DNA from 3 places in the Streptomyces sp. 147326 genome. Region 2 is predicted to be linked to each of the others. Evidence: riboswitches for the same ligand, from Rfam matches in the RefSeq annotation. Region 2 holds a riboswitch; each other region holds the start of a gene.
The links. A riboswitch is a leader RNA that binds a small molecule or an ion and turns the genes downstream of it on or off. The one in region 2 is predicted to bind thiamine pyrophosphate.

Region 1 (4,023 bases), 1.8 Mb from region 2:
CCACTCTTGTCAAGAGGAGCCTGGGGGATCATTCCTGGCCACTTCCACTACAGCGGGGTAGGCAATGCGCGAGTCGGTACAGGCAGAGGTCATGATGAGTTTCCTCGTTTCCGAGGAGCTCTCGTTCAGGATTCCGGTGGAACTCCGGTACGACGCCCGTGATCCCTACGCAGTCCGCCTGACCTTCCACCTTCCCGGAGACGCGCCCGTGACCTGGGCGTTCGGCCGGGAGCTCCTCCTCGACGGCATCAACAAGCCGTGCGGTGACGGCGACGTGCACATCGCCCCCACCGATCCGGAGGAGCTGTCCGACGTCCACATCCGGCTGCAGGTCGGCGGCGACCGGGCCCTGTTCCGCGCCAGCGCGGCTCCGCTCGTCGCGTTCCTCGACCGCACCGACCGGATCGTTCCGCTCGGACAGGAGCGGAACCTGGGCGACTTCGAGGAGAACCTCGACGAGGCGCTCGGCAAGATCCTGTCGGAGTCGAAGCAGAACGAGCAGAACGCCGGCTGACGCACGAGCTCACGCTCACCCGCGCCCGCCCGCCCATCCCCTCGGGAACCCCCTGGGGAAGACCCCTTCAGCGCTTGCGCCGCCGGCCCCGGCCGCCGCGGACCGGCCCCGCGGCCGGCGCGACGTCCGGGGATCCCGGCCGGTCCGCGGAAACCACCAGCGAGGCCAGCGCCGTCGTCACGGGGACCGAGGCCACCAGTCCGATCGAGCCCACGAGGGTCCGTACGATCTCCACCGCGACCAGCTCGCTGTTGGCCACCGAGCCCATGCTGCTGTTCGCGATCGAGAACAGCAGGAGCAGGGGCAGTGCGGCACCCGCGTAGGCCAGCACCAGCGTGTTGACCACCGACGCGATGTGGTCGCGGCCGATCCTGATGGCCGCCCGGTAGAGGGCGCGCGACCCCATCGAGGGGTCCGCCTGGTGCAGTTCCCAGACCGCCGAGGTCTGGGTGACCGTCACGTCGTCGAGCACGCCCAGCGATCCGATGATCACGCTTGCGAGCAGCAGACCGCTCATGTCGATGTCCGGGTACAGCCCGTGGATCAGCCCGGTGTTGTCGTCCGTGTTGCCGGTGAGGGACGCCCAGCCGATGAACACCGAGCCCAGCAGACCGATCAGCACCAGCGAGACGAGGGTGCCGAGGACGGCGACCGAGGTGCGGGCGGTCAGGCCGTGGCACATGTAGAGCGCGATCAGCATGATGGCGCTCGCCCCGATCACCGCGACGACGAGGGGGTTCGAACCCTGCAGGATGGCCGGGAGGATGAAGAGCGTCAGCACGCCGAAGCTGACGATCAGCGCGATCAGTGCGAACAGCCCGCGCATCCGCCCGACGAGGACGACCGCGACCGCGAAGATGCCGGCCAGCACCGCCAGCGGGATCTTGCGGTTCACGTCGATCACCGAGTACTGGAGGTCGCGGGGGGCGTCGGGCGCGTAGGCCACGACCACCTCCTGGCCGTCCGTCAACTGCCGTGGCGCACCCGGCTGGACGATCTCCACGAAGGTGCGGCCCTTGTCCGGGCCGGTGCCGATCTCGACGGTGGCCTTCTTGCACTCGCCGGTCTGCGCGGCCTGGGCCTCACGGCCCTCGGGGGTGGAGGGGTCCGCGGTCGGCGGTACCTGTGCCGCGTTCACCGATTTGCAGTCGACGTGTTCGAGGGAGACGACCTTGCCCTGCTGGGTCTGCCGGTCGAAGCCCACCCCCGTGCGCTCGTGGGCGGGGGCTCCGCCCGGCCAGAGCACCACCATGCCGATGAAGACGGCGGTGGCGAAGGGGATCAGTACGGCCGCGATGACCTTGCGCAGGTGCTTCGATACGGGGGCCGCCGGGCCGTGCCCGTGGCTGTGACCGTGGCCATGGGAATGACCGCCGGAGGGGCCGGCGGAGGGATCGGACGAGTGCCCGGCGGAGTGTCCCGGGCCGTGGTGCTCGTGGCCGTTGTGGCCATGGGGCTCTGTGGGCTCGGTGGGGGGCTGCGGCGAGAACGTCACCAGCAGATCATCGCAAGAGATGAGGGGGCCCACTGTTCAGCACGCCATGGATGACGCTAGCGTGGGGGCTACTTTGCACAACGCGGGAGCTCGGAGCACCGGGCTGAGAGGACGCTGATCACCGTACGCGCATCACGGATGCGTACGGGAAGAGGCTGCGTCGACCGCCGAACCTGTTACCGGGTAATGCCGGCGTAGGGAGATCAGGTCTCATGACCATTCAGGACGCACGCACGCCTGCCGTCAGCCAGGACGCCGACGGCCGGACCGAGCGCCAGCCCGGCTGGCACAAGGGCTACGTGGCGGGCTCCCGCCCCGACATCCGGGTGCCGGTCCGCCAGGTCCACCTCACCAACGGCAAGGACGTGACGCTCTACGACACGTCCGGTCCGTACACCGACCCGCAGATCGAGACCGACGTACGCCGGGGCCTCGCCCCGCTGCGCGAGAACTGGATCATCGGCCGCGGCGACACCGAGGAGTACGCGGGCCGTCCCGTGCGCCCCGAGGACGACGGCATCAAGCACACCTCGCCGCGCGGTGGCCTCAAGAACCTCGACGCGGTCTTCCCGGGCCGCCCGCGCCAGCCCCGCCGCGGCCGCGGCGGCCAGGCCGTCACGCAGCTCGCGTACGCCCGCCGGGGCGAGATCACCCCGGAGATGGAGTACGTCGCGATCCGCGAGAACGTCTCTCCCGAGGTCGTCCGCGAGGAGATCGCCGCAGGTCGCGCAGTGCTTCCGGCGAACGTGAACCACCCCGAGATCGAGCCGATGATCATCGGCAAGCGGTTCCTGGTGAAGGTCAACGCCAACATCGGCAACTCCGCGGTCACCTCCTCCATCGAGGAGGAGGTCGACAAGATGACCTGGGCGACCAAGTGGGGCGCCGACACGGTCATGGACCTCTCGACGGGCCGCAACATCCACACCACCCGCGAGTGGGTGCTGCGCAACTCCCCCGTCCCGATCGGCACCGTGCCGCTCTACCAGGCGCTGGAGAAGGTCGACGGCCGCGCCGAGGACCTGACCTGGGAGATCTACAAGGACACGGTCATCGAGCAGGCCGAGCAGGGCGTCGACTACATGACGGTCCACGCCGGCGTGCTGCTGCCCTACGTGCCTCTGACCGCCCGCCGCAAGACCGGCATCGTCTCGCGCGGTGGCTCGATCATGGCCGCGTGGTGCCTCGCGCACCACAAGGAGAACTTCCTCTACACGAACTTCGAGGAGCTCTGCGACATCCTCGCGACGTACGACGTCACGTACTCGCTGGGCGACGGCCTGCGCCCCGGCTCCATCGCGGACGCCAACGACGCCGCGCAGTTCGCGGAGCTGAAGACGCTGGGCGAGCTGAACACGATCGCCAAGCGCCACAACGTCCAGACCATGATCGAGGGCCCGGGCCACGTCCCGATGCACAAGATCAAGGAGAACATCGACCTCCAGCAGGAGATCTGCGAGGAGGCGCCGTTCTACACGCTCGGCCCGCTGACCACGGACGTCGCGCCCGCGTACGACCACATCACCTCGGGCATCGGCGCCGCGATGATCGCCTGGTGGGGCACCGCGATGCTCTGCTACGTCACGCCCAAGGAGCACCTGGGCCTGCCCAACCGCGACGACGTGAAGACCGGCGTCATCACGTACAAGATCGCGGCGCACGCCGCCGACCTGGCCAAGGGACACCCCGGCGCCCAGGAGTGGGACGACGCCCTGTCGGACGCGCGGTTCGAGTTCCGCTGGGAGGACCAGTTCAACCTGGCCCTCGACCCGGACACGGCCCGCGAGTTCCACGACGAGACCCTTCCCGCCGAGCCGGCCAAGACCGCGCACTTCTGCTCCATGTGCGGCCCGAAGTTCTGCTCGATGAAGATCTCGCAGGACATCCGCCGCGAGCACGGCGGCGACCTGAAGGCCGATGAGATCCAGGCGGGCATGGCGGAGAAGTCCGCCGAGTTCGCGGCCTCGGGCAACCGCGTCTACCTGCCGCTGGCCGACTGACCCCTCAACGGTCC
Region 2 (4,023 bases):
GGACATGGGCACCCTGCTGCCCGGCCATGGCGGCATCATGGACCGGCTCGATTCCCTGCTGCCGACGGCGCCGGTGGTCTGGCTGCTCCTGGCGGCCTTCGTGGGCACGGACTGACCTGCGCAAAGGCGGCGTGTGACGCCGGGCGGTTACTCTTGAAAGGCGCGCTGCTTCTGCGGCGCGCCTTTCGTCTTACAAGGAGTACCTGCCATGGCCCGCCCCGTTCCGGGAGAGCTCACCTTCGTCGCCCCTCGCGGGGCCAAGAAGCCGCCCCGGCACCTCGCCGACATGACCCCGGCCGAGCGCCGTGAGGCGGTCGCCGCGATCGGCGAGAAGCCGTTCCGGGCCAAGCAGCTCTCTCAGCACTACTTCGCGCGCTACGCGCACGACCCGGCCGAGTGGACCGACATCCCGGCGGGCTCGCGGGAGAAGCTCCAGCAGGAGCTGCTCCCCGACCTGATGAACGTCATCCGCCACATCAGCTGTGACGACGACACCACGCGCAAGACCCTGTGGAAGCTGCACGACGGCACGCTCGTCGAGTCCGTGCTGATGCGCTACCCCGACCGGGTCACCATGTGCATCTCCTCGCAGGCCGGCTGCGGCATGAACTGTCCGTTCTGCGCCACCGGCCAGGCGGGCCTCGACCGCAACCTCTCCACCGCCGAGATCGTGCACCAGATCGTCGACGGCATGCGCGCGCTGCGCGACGGCGAGGTCCCCGGCGGCCCGGCGCGGCTGTCGAACATCGTCTTCATGGGCATGGGCGAGCCGCTGGCCAACTACAACCGCGTGGTCGGCGCCATCCGCCGGCTCACCGACCCCGAGCCCGACGGCCTGGGCCTGTCGCAGCGCGGCATCACCGTCTCCACCGTCGGCCTGGTCCCGGCCATGCTGCGGTTCGCCGACGAGGGCTTCAAGTGCCGTCTCGCCGTCTCGCTGCACGCGCCCGACGACGAGCTGCGCGACACCCTGGTCCCCGTGAACACCCGCTGGAACGTCCGCGAGGTGCTCGGCGCGGCCTGGGAGTACGCGGAGAAGTCCGGCCGCCGGATCTCCATCGAGTACGCCCTGATCCGCGACATCAACGACCAGGCCTGGCGTGGTGACCTGCTGGGCAAGCTGCTCAAGGGCAAGCGCGTCCACGTCAACCTGATCCCGCTGAACCCCACGCCCGGCTCGAAGTGGACCGCCTCGCGGCCCGAGGACGAGAAGGCCTTCGTGGAGGCCATCGCCCGCCACGGCGTGCCCGTGACCGTACGCGACACCCGCGGTCAGGAGATCGACGGCGCATGCGGCCAGCTCGCGGCCTCGGAGCGCTAGGTTCCGGTCAGCGGAGGTCATATTCGGCCACGGGGTACCCTGTGGCCGAACCAATTTCATATTCCGACAGGGGAGCGCCACAGCGCTGAGAGTGCGGTATCCGTCATCCGCAGACCCTCTGAACCTCGCCCCGGTCATTCGGGGTAGGAAGTTCGGTCACCACTCAAGCTGTTGCGCCCTGCCCGGCGTCCGCTCCCACAGAGCGCCGGGCAGGGCCGCGTCTTCTCCTGGACATCCCAGGAGGAATTCACCAGTGAGCACCACCAAGAAGATCGCGGGCGCCGCGCTCGCGGCCGCGCTGGGCGTCACCACGCTCAGCGCCTGCGGCGACTCCGACGACAAGTCCGCGGGCACGTCCGACAAGACCGTCACGCTCGTCTCCCACGACTCCTTCAACGTGACCGACACGGTCCTCAAGGAGTTCGAGCAGCAGAGCGGCTACACCGTCAAGGTGCTGAAGTCCGGAGACGCGGGCGCGGCGCTGAACCAGGAGATCCTCACCAAGGGCTCCCCGCGCGGCGACGTGTTCTTCGGCGTGGACAACACCCTGCTCTCGCGCGCCCTCGACAACGGCATCTTCACGGCGTACGAGGCCAAGGGCCTGGACGCGGTCAAGCCCGAGTACGTGCTCGACAAGGAGCACCGGGTCACCCCGATCGACTCCGGCGACATCTGCGTCAACTACGACAAGGCGTACTTCGCCGACAAGAAGATCGCCCCGCCGCAGACGCTGGACGACCTGATCAAGCCGGAGTACAAGAACCTCCTGGTCACCGAGAACGCCGCGACCTCCTCGCCCGGCCTCGGCTTCCTCCTCGCCTCCGTCGGCAAGTACGGCGAGGACGGCTGGAAGGACTACTGGAGCAAGCTCAAGGCCAACGGCGTCGAGGTCGTCGACGGCTGGGAACAGGCCTACAACGAGCGCTTCTCCGGCTCCGCGGGCGGCAAGAAGGCCAAGGGCGACCGCCCGCTGGTCGTCTCCTACGCCTCCAGCCCGCCGGTCGAGGTGCTGTACGGCGAGCCCCAGCCGGCCGAGGCCCCGACCGGCGTCTCCACCAGTACCTGCTTCCGCCAGATCGAGTTCGCGGGCCTGCTGAAGGGCGCGAAGAACGAGGAGGGCGGCAAGGCCCTGCTGGACTTCCTGGTCAGCAAGAAGTTCCAGGAGGACATGCCGCTCCAGATGTTCGTGAACCCCGTGACGAAGGACGCGGCCCTGCCGGAGCTGTTCACCAAGCACGGAGCGGTGGTCGAGAAGCCGGAGAACGTGGCTCCCGAGACCATCGCCAAGAACCGTGAGCAGTGGGTCAAGGCATGGACCTCGCTCGTCGTGAAGTAGGCGGCACCAAGGGGCCGGGCGCGGCGTCGGGGGGCGCCGCGCCCGGCCCCGGCCCCCACCGGGGCGGCCGGGCGACCGCCGCACGGCTCGCCCTGATGGCCTTGCCCCTGGCCTTCTTCGGGCTGTTCTTCGCCTACCCCGTCGCCTCGATCGTCGGGCGTGGCCTCAAGACCGACGAGGGCTGGCAGTTCGGCCGGATCGGCGAGGTGCTGACCCGGCCCGACATCGCCGGCGTGCTGTGGTTCACCACCTGGCAGGCGCTCGCCTCCACCGTCCTCACGCTGCTGATCGCGCTCCCCGGCGCGTACGTCTTCGCGCGCTTCGAGTTCCCCGGCAAGCAATTGCTGCGGGCCGTGGTGACCGTTCCCTTCGTGCTGCCGACCGTGGTCGTCGGCACCGCCTTCCTCGCGCTGCTGGGACGCGGCGGGCTGATGGACGAGACGATGGGGGTCCGGCTCGACACCACCGTCTGGGCGATCCTCCTCGCCCACGTCTTCTTCAACTACGCGGTCATCGTCCGCACCGTCGGCGGGCTGTGGGCGCAGCTCGATCCGCGCCAGGAGGAAGCCGCCCGGGTGCTGGGCGCCGGCCGGTTCGCCGCCTGGCGGCGCGTGACGCTGCCCGCGCTGGCCCCGTCGGTGGCCGCGGCCTCGCTGATGGTCTTCCTGTTCACCTTCAGCTCCTTCGGCGTCGTCCTGATCCTGGGCGGGCCCGCGTACTCCACCCTGGAGGTGGAGGTCTACCGGCAGACCGCGCAGCTCCTGGACCTGTCGACGGCCGCCGTGCTGACGATGGTGCAGTTCGCCGCGGTCGGCGCGATCCTCGCCGTGCACGCCTGGACCGTGCGCCGGCGCGAGACCGCGCTGCGGCTGGTGGACCCGGGCCGCGCCACGCACCGGCCGCGCGGCTGGGCGCAGCGCTCTCTGCTGGGCGGGGTCCTGTCGACCATCGCGCTGCTGATCGTGGCGCCGCTGGCCGTGCTGGTCGAGCGGTCCTTCGATGCTCCCGGCGGATACGGCTTCGGCTTCTACCGGGCGCTGCAGGACGCGGGCGCCGGCGGCGGAACCTTCCTGGTGCCGCCGCTGGAAGCGATCTGGAACTCCCTCCAGTACGCCCTCGCCGCCACCGCGATCGCCCTGTTCATCGGGGGACTGGCGGCCGCGGCACTGACCCGGCGCGCGGGCACCTTCGTACGCGGCTTCGACGCGCTGCTGATGCTGCCGCTCGGGGTGTCCGCCGTGACGGTGGGCTTCGGCTTCCTGATCACCCTGGACGAGCCGCCGCTGGACCTGCGGACCTCGTGGATCCTGGTGCCGCTCGCGCAGGCGCTGGTGGGCGTGCCCTTCGTCGTACGGACCATGCTGCC
Region 3 (4,023 bases), 3.6 Mb from region 2:
GAGGAGGTCGCGGACCGTGTGTGCACGGTCCGACCAGGTGGAAGCGGTACCAGAGGCCATGGGGGCAGGTTAGACGCGGCCGCCCGGTCACCGAAGCGCTGTCCGCCTTTTGGACACGTTTTTGGACACTTGGGGGTCCGGCCCTGGTCAAGCGGGGCCTGACACGTTAAAGAGCGGCGCGTCGGCCCTCTGTCCGGGCGGACAGGACTCAGCCGAGCCGGGCGCGCACGCGCTTGGCGAGCTCCGCGGCGGCCGCGCCGGGGTCGGTGGCCTCGGTGAGGGCGCGGACGACCACGACACGGGTGGCGCCGGCGTCCAGCACTTCGTCCAGGTTCGTGCTGTCGACGCCGCCGATGGCGAACCAGGGCCGGTCCTGCTCCAGCGAGGCCGCGTACCGGACGAGCCCCAGGCCGGGGGCGTGGCGGCCGGGCTTGGTGGGGGTGGGCCAGCAGGGGCCGGTGCAGAAGTAGTCCACGCCGGGCTCGGCCACGGCCGCGTCGACCTCGTCCTCCGCGTGGCAGGAGCGGCCGATCAGGACGCGCTCGCCGAGGATGGCACGGGCCGCGGGGACGGGGATGTCGCCCTGGCCGAGGTGGAGGACGTCGGAGCCGATGGCGTGGGCGACGTCGGCGCGGTCGTTCACGGCGAGGAGCTTGCCGTGGCGGCGTGCGACCTCGGCGAACACCTGGAGGTGTTCGAGCTCCTCCCCCGCCTCCATGCCCTTGTCCCGGAGCTGGACGATGTCCACGCCTCCGGCCAGGACGGCGTCGAGGAACTCGGGGAGGTCACCCTGCCGCTTGCGGGCGTCCGTGCAGAGATAGAGCCGGGCGTCGGACAGCTGCATGGGTGAACCCCCCGTGATGGAGGCGGTGTACGGGCGCGGGGCCCGTACACCGCGGTGGAGCGAACTGCGGATCAGGTCAGAGGGCGAGCGCCTGAGCGCGGCGCTTCACCTCCGTGCCGCGATTCTCGCTCAGCGCCTGCACGGGAGTGCCGGGCAGGGTCGGATCCTCGGTGAAGAGCCACTCCAGGATCTCCTCGTCGGTGAAGCGGTCGTCGCGCAGCACGGTCAGCAGACCGACCAGGCCCTTGACGACCTTGTCGCCGTCGATGAAGGGGGCCGGCACCTGCAGGGAGCGGTTCTCGCCCCGGCGTACGGCGATGAGCTGCCCTTCCTTGACCATCTGGCGGACCCGGGTCACCTCGATGTTCAGCATCTCCGCGATGTCGGGGAGGTACAGCCACGAGGGGACAAGGGCATCGATCTTTGCGTCAATCTCGGTCACGGACACAAGCCTGCCATCTCGGCTCCGCCGCCGGTACCTGGGCAGCCCCGTCCGGGTCGCGGCCCGTGCCGGGCCTCCGCCCCGAACCCCACGCCTCGAACGCCGGCGGGGCCGAATCTTCAGGCCGGGGCCGACTTCAGCGGGGTGGCGGGGTCCGCAACCCTGGAGGGGTCCACGGGCACTCCCGCCTCGATGAGCTTGCGGCCCTGTGCCACGTCGCGGGGGCGGCCCACCGCCAGGACCGCGACCAGGGCGCCGCCCCGCAGCCAGCACACCGACCAGGCCGGCCCGGCCGGGTCGCCCCGCCAGAGCAGGGTGTCGGCCCCGCCGTGGTGGCCGGCGTACTGCACGAACCGGCCGAACTGCTCCGACCAGAAGTACGGCACCGGGTCGTACACCTGGGCCGGCTGCCCGGAGCCGGCCCCGGCCAGGATGTTCGCCGCCACCGTCCGCGGCCCCTGGAGCGCGTTGTCCCAGTGGTGCACGAGCAGCCGCTTCCCGTACCGCCCGGAAGGGAAGGAGGCGCAGTCGCCGACCGCGTACACCCCGGGCAGGGAGGTACGCAGGTACGCGTCGGCGGTGACCGAGCCGTCCGGCCCCAGCTCCACACCGGTCCCGGCCAGCCATCCCGTGGCGGGGCGCGCGCCGATGCCCACGACGACCGCGCCGGCCGGCAGCGCGCGCCCGTCCGCGAGCAGGACCCGGCCCTCCTCGATCCCGGCGACCTTCGCGCCGGTGATCAGCCCGGCGCCGGCCTCCTCGTACCAGCGCGCCATCGGCTCGGCGACCTCGGCGGGGAGCGCCCCCGCCAGCACCCGCTCCGCCGCCTCGACCACGGTCACCGCGCAGCCCGCCTCGCGGGCCGCGGTGGCGAACTCGGCGCCGATCCAGCCCGCCCCGACGACCACCGTGGACGGCGCGGCCGCCAGGACCGGGCGCAGCCGCGCCGCGTCGTCCAGCGTGCGCAGCAGGTGGACGCCAGGGACGCCCTCGGTGCCGGGAAGGGTCAGCGGCTCGGCACCGGTCGCCAGTACGAGGACCTCGTACGGGACCGGGCCGGCCTCGGTGTCCAGCTCGCGGTCGGCGGCCCGGAGCCCGGTGACCTCCGTCCCGAGCCGCAGCTCGATGCCGAGCCCCTCGAAGTCCACGTCGAAGGCGGAGTCCTCGGCCTTGCCGAGCAGGACCGCCTTGGACAGCGGGGGCCGGTCGTAGGGCTGGTGGGGTTCGGCTCCCAGCAGGGTCAGGGGGCCGGCGAATCCCTGCTCGCGCAGGGCGACCGCGGTCTGCACGCCGGCCATTCCGGCGCCGACGATCACGACGCCGCGCTGATTGTGTTCCGTCTGCTCGCTCACCCGGCCACCCTAATCATCTGACGCTCCGTCAGGAACAGGTGCCGCCTTACCGGCCGTCCGAGGCCGGGATAGTCTGGCCACCGTACCTATCGCGGGAGTCCGGCGCACCGGGCTGAGAGGGAGGCTGGCCGGCCTCCGACCGTACGAACCTGATCCGGGTCATGCCGGCGAAGGGAGGGGCTGGACGCCCATGCACTCGTCTCGGAAGGGATCCGACGTCCTCGTCATCGGGGGCGGGATCATCGGCCTGGTCACCGCCTGGCGGGCCGCGGCGCGCGGGCTGCGCACCGTACTCGCCGACCCGGCACCCGGTGGCGGCGCCGCCCAGGTGGCGGCCGGCATGCTCGCCCCCGTCACCGAACTGCACTTCGGCGAGGAAGCCCTGCTGGGCCTCGGCCTCGCCTCCGCCGCGCGCTATCCGGAGTTCGCCGCCGAGCTCGCCGACGCGAGCGGCGGCATGGACATCGGCTTCCGCGCCTGCGGCACCCTCGCCGTCGCGCTCGACTCCGACGACCGGCTCCACCTGCGGGAACTGCACGCGCTGCAGCGCCGCTGCGGCCTGGAGTCCGAGTGGCTCACCGGCCGCGAGTGCCGCCGCCTGGAGCCCATGCTCGCCCCGGGCGTACGCGGCGGCCTGCGCGTGGACGGCGACCACCAGGTCGACCCGCGCCGGCTCGCGGCCGCCCTGCTGGCCGCCTGCGAGCGGGCCGGCGTGATCATCCACCGGGCCGCCGTGGAACGGCTGCTGGTCACCGCCGACCGGGCGGCCGGGGCCGTACTCGACGACGGTACGGAGCTGCGCGCCGCCCAGGTGGTCCTGGCGGCGGGCTCGCTCAGCGGCAGGCTGGCGGGCGTACCGCCGCAGGTGCTGCCTCCCGTACGGCCGGTCAAGGGCCAGGTCCTGCGCCTGTCCGTGCCCCCGGCCTACGCGCCGTTCCTGTCCCGGACCGTCCGGGCGGTCGTCCGCGGCAGCCACGTCTACCTGGTGCCGCGCGAGAACGGCGAACTCGTCGTCGGCGCCACCAGCGAGGAGCTCGGCTGGGACACCACGGTCACCGCGGGCGGGGTCTACGAACTCCTGCGCGACGCCCACGAGCTGGTCCCCGGCATCACCGAACTCCCCCTCACCGAGACCCGTGCGGGGCTGCGCCCCGGCTCGCCCGACAACGCCCCGCTGCTCGGCCCGACCGACCTGCCGGGCCTGCACCTGGCCACCGGGCACTACCGCAACGGGGTGCTGCTGACCCCGCTCACCGGCGAGGTGCTCGCCGAGCTGCTGGCCACCGGCGAAGTGCCGGAGATCGCGCGCCCGTTCACCCCCCGCCGGTTCTCCGCCGCACGTCAGGAGTCGTACGCATGACCCTTCCCGTCTCCGTGTCCGTCTC

Region 1: it holds a riboswitch for thiamine pyrophosphate, as region 2 does, so the genes downstream of both, thiC (phosphomethylpyrimidine synthase ThiC) here and RIU97_RS11910 (thiamine ABC transporter substrate binding subunit) in region 2, are expected to answer to the same signal.
Region 3: it holds a riboswitch for thiamine pyrophosphate, as region 2 does, so the genes downstream of both, thiO (glycine oxidase ThiO) here and RIU97_RS11910 (thiamine ABC transporter substrate binding subunit) in region 2, are expected to answer to the same signal.

Annotation. Positions count from the first base shown of each region.
Region 1 is NZ_CP134201.1:4,531,391-4,535,413, forward strand. It holds gene RIU97_RS20505 (SsgA family sporulation/cell division regulator) at 65-514, shown strand; gene RIU97_RS20510 (YibE/F family protein) at 582-2,009, opposite strand; TPP riboswitch at 2,082-2,227, shown strand; gene thiC (phosphomethylpyrimidine synthase ThiC) at 2,222-4,009, shown strand.
Region 2 is NZ_CP134201.1:2,759,207-2,763,229, reverse strand. It holds gene RIU97_RS11920 (phosphatidate cytidylyltransferase) at 1-115, shown strand, start outside; gene rlmN (23S rRNA (adenine(2503)-C(2))-methyltransferase RlmN) at 209-1,321, shown strand; TPP riboswitch at 1,380-1,489, shown strand; gene RIU97_RS11910 (thiamine ABC transporter substrate binding subunit) at 1,575-2,657, shown strand; gene RIU97_RS11905 (ABC transporter permease) at 2,753-4,023, shown strand, end outside.
Region 3 is NZ_CP134201.1:6,351,538-6,355,560, reverse strand. It holds gene metF (methylenetetrahydrofolate reductase [NAD(P)H]) at 1-60, opposite strand, end outside; gene thiE (thiamine phosphate synthase) at 209-844, opposite strand; gene RIU97_RS29110 (Rv2175c family DNA-binding protein) at 921-1,286, opposite strand; gene RIU97_RS29105 (NAD(P)/FAD-dependent oxidoreductase) at 1,406-2,638, opposite strand; TPP riboswitch at 2,720-2,831, shown strand; gene thiO (glycine oxidase ThiO) at 2,829-3,998, shown strand; gene thiS (sulfur carrier protein ThiS) at 3,995-4,023, shown strand, end outside.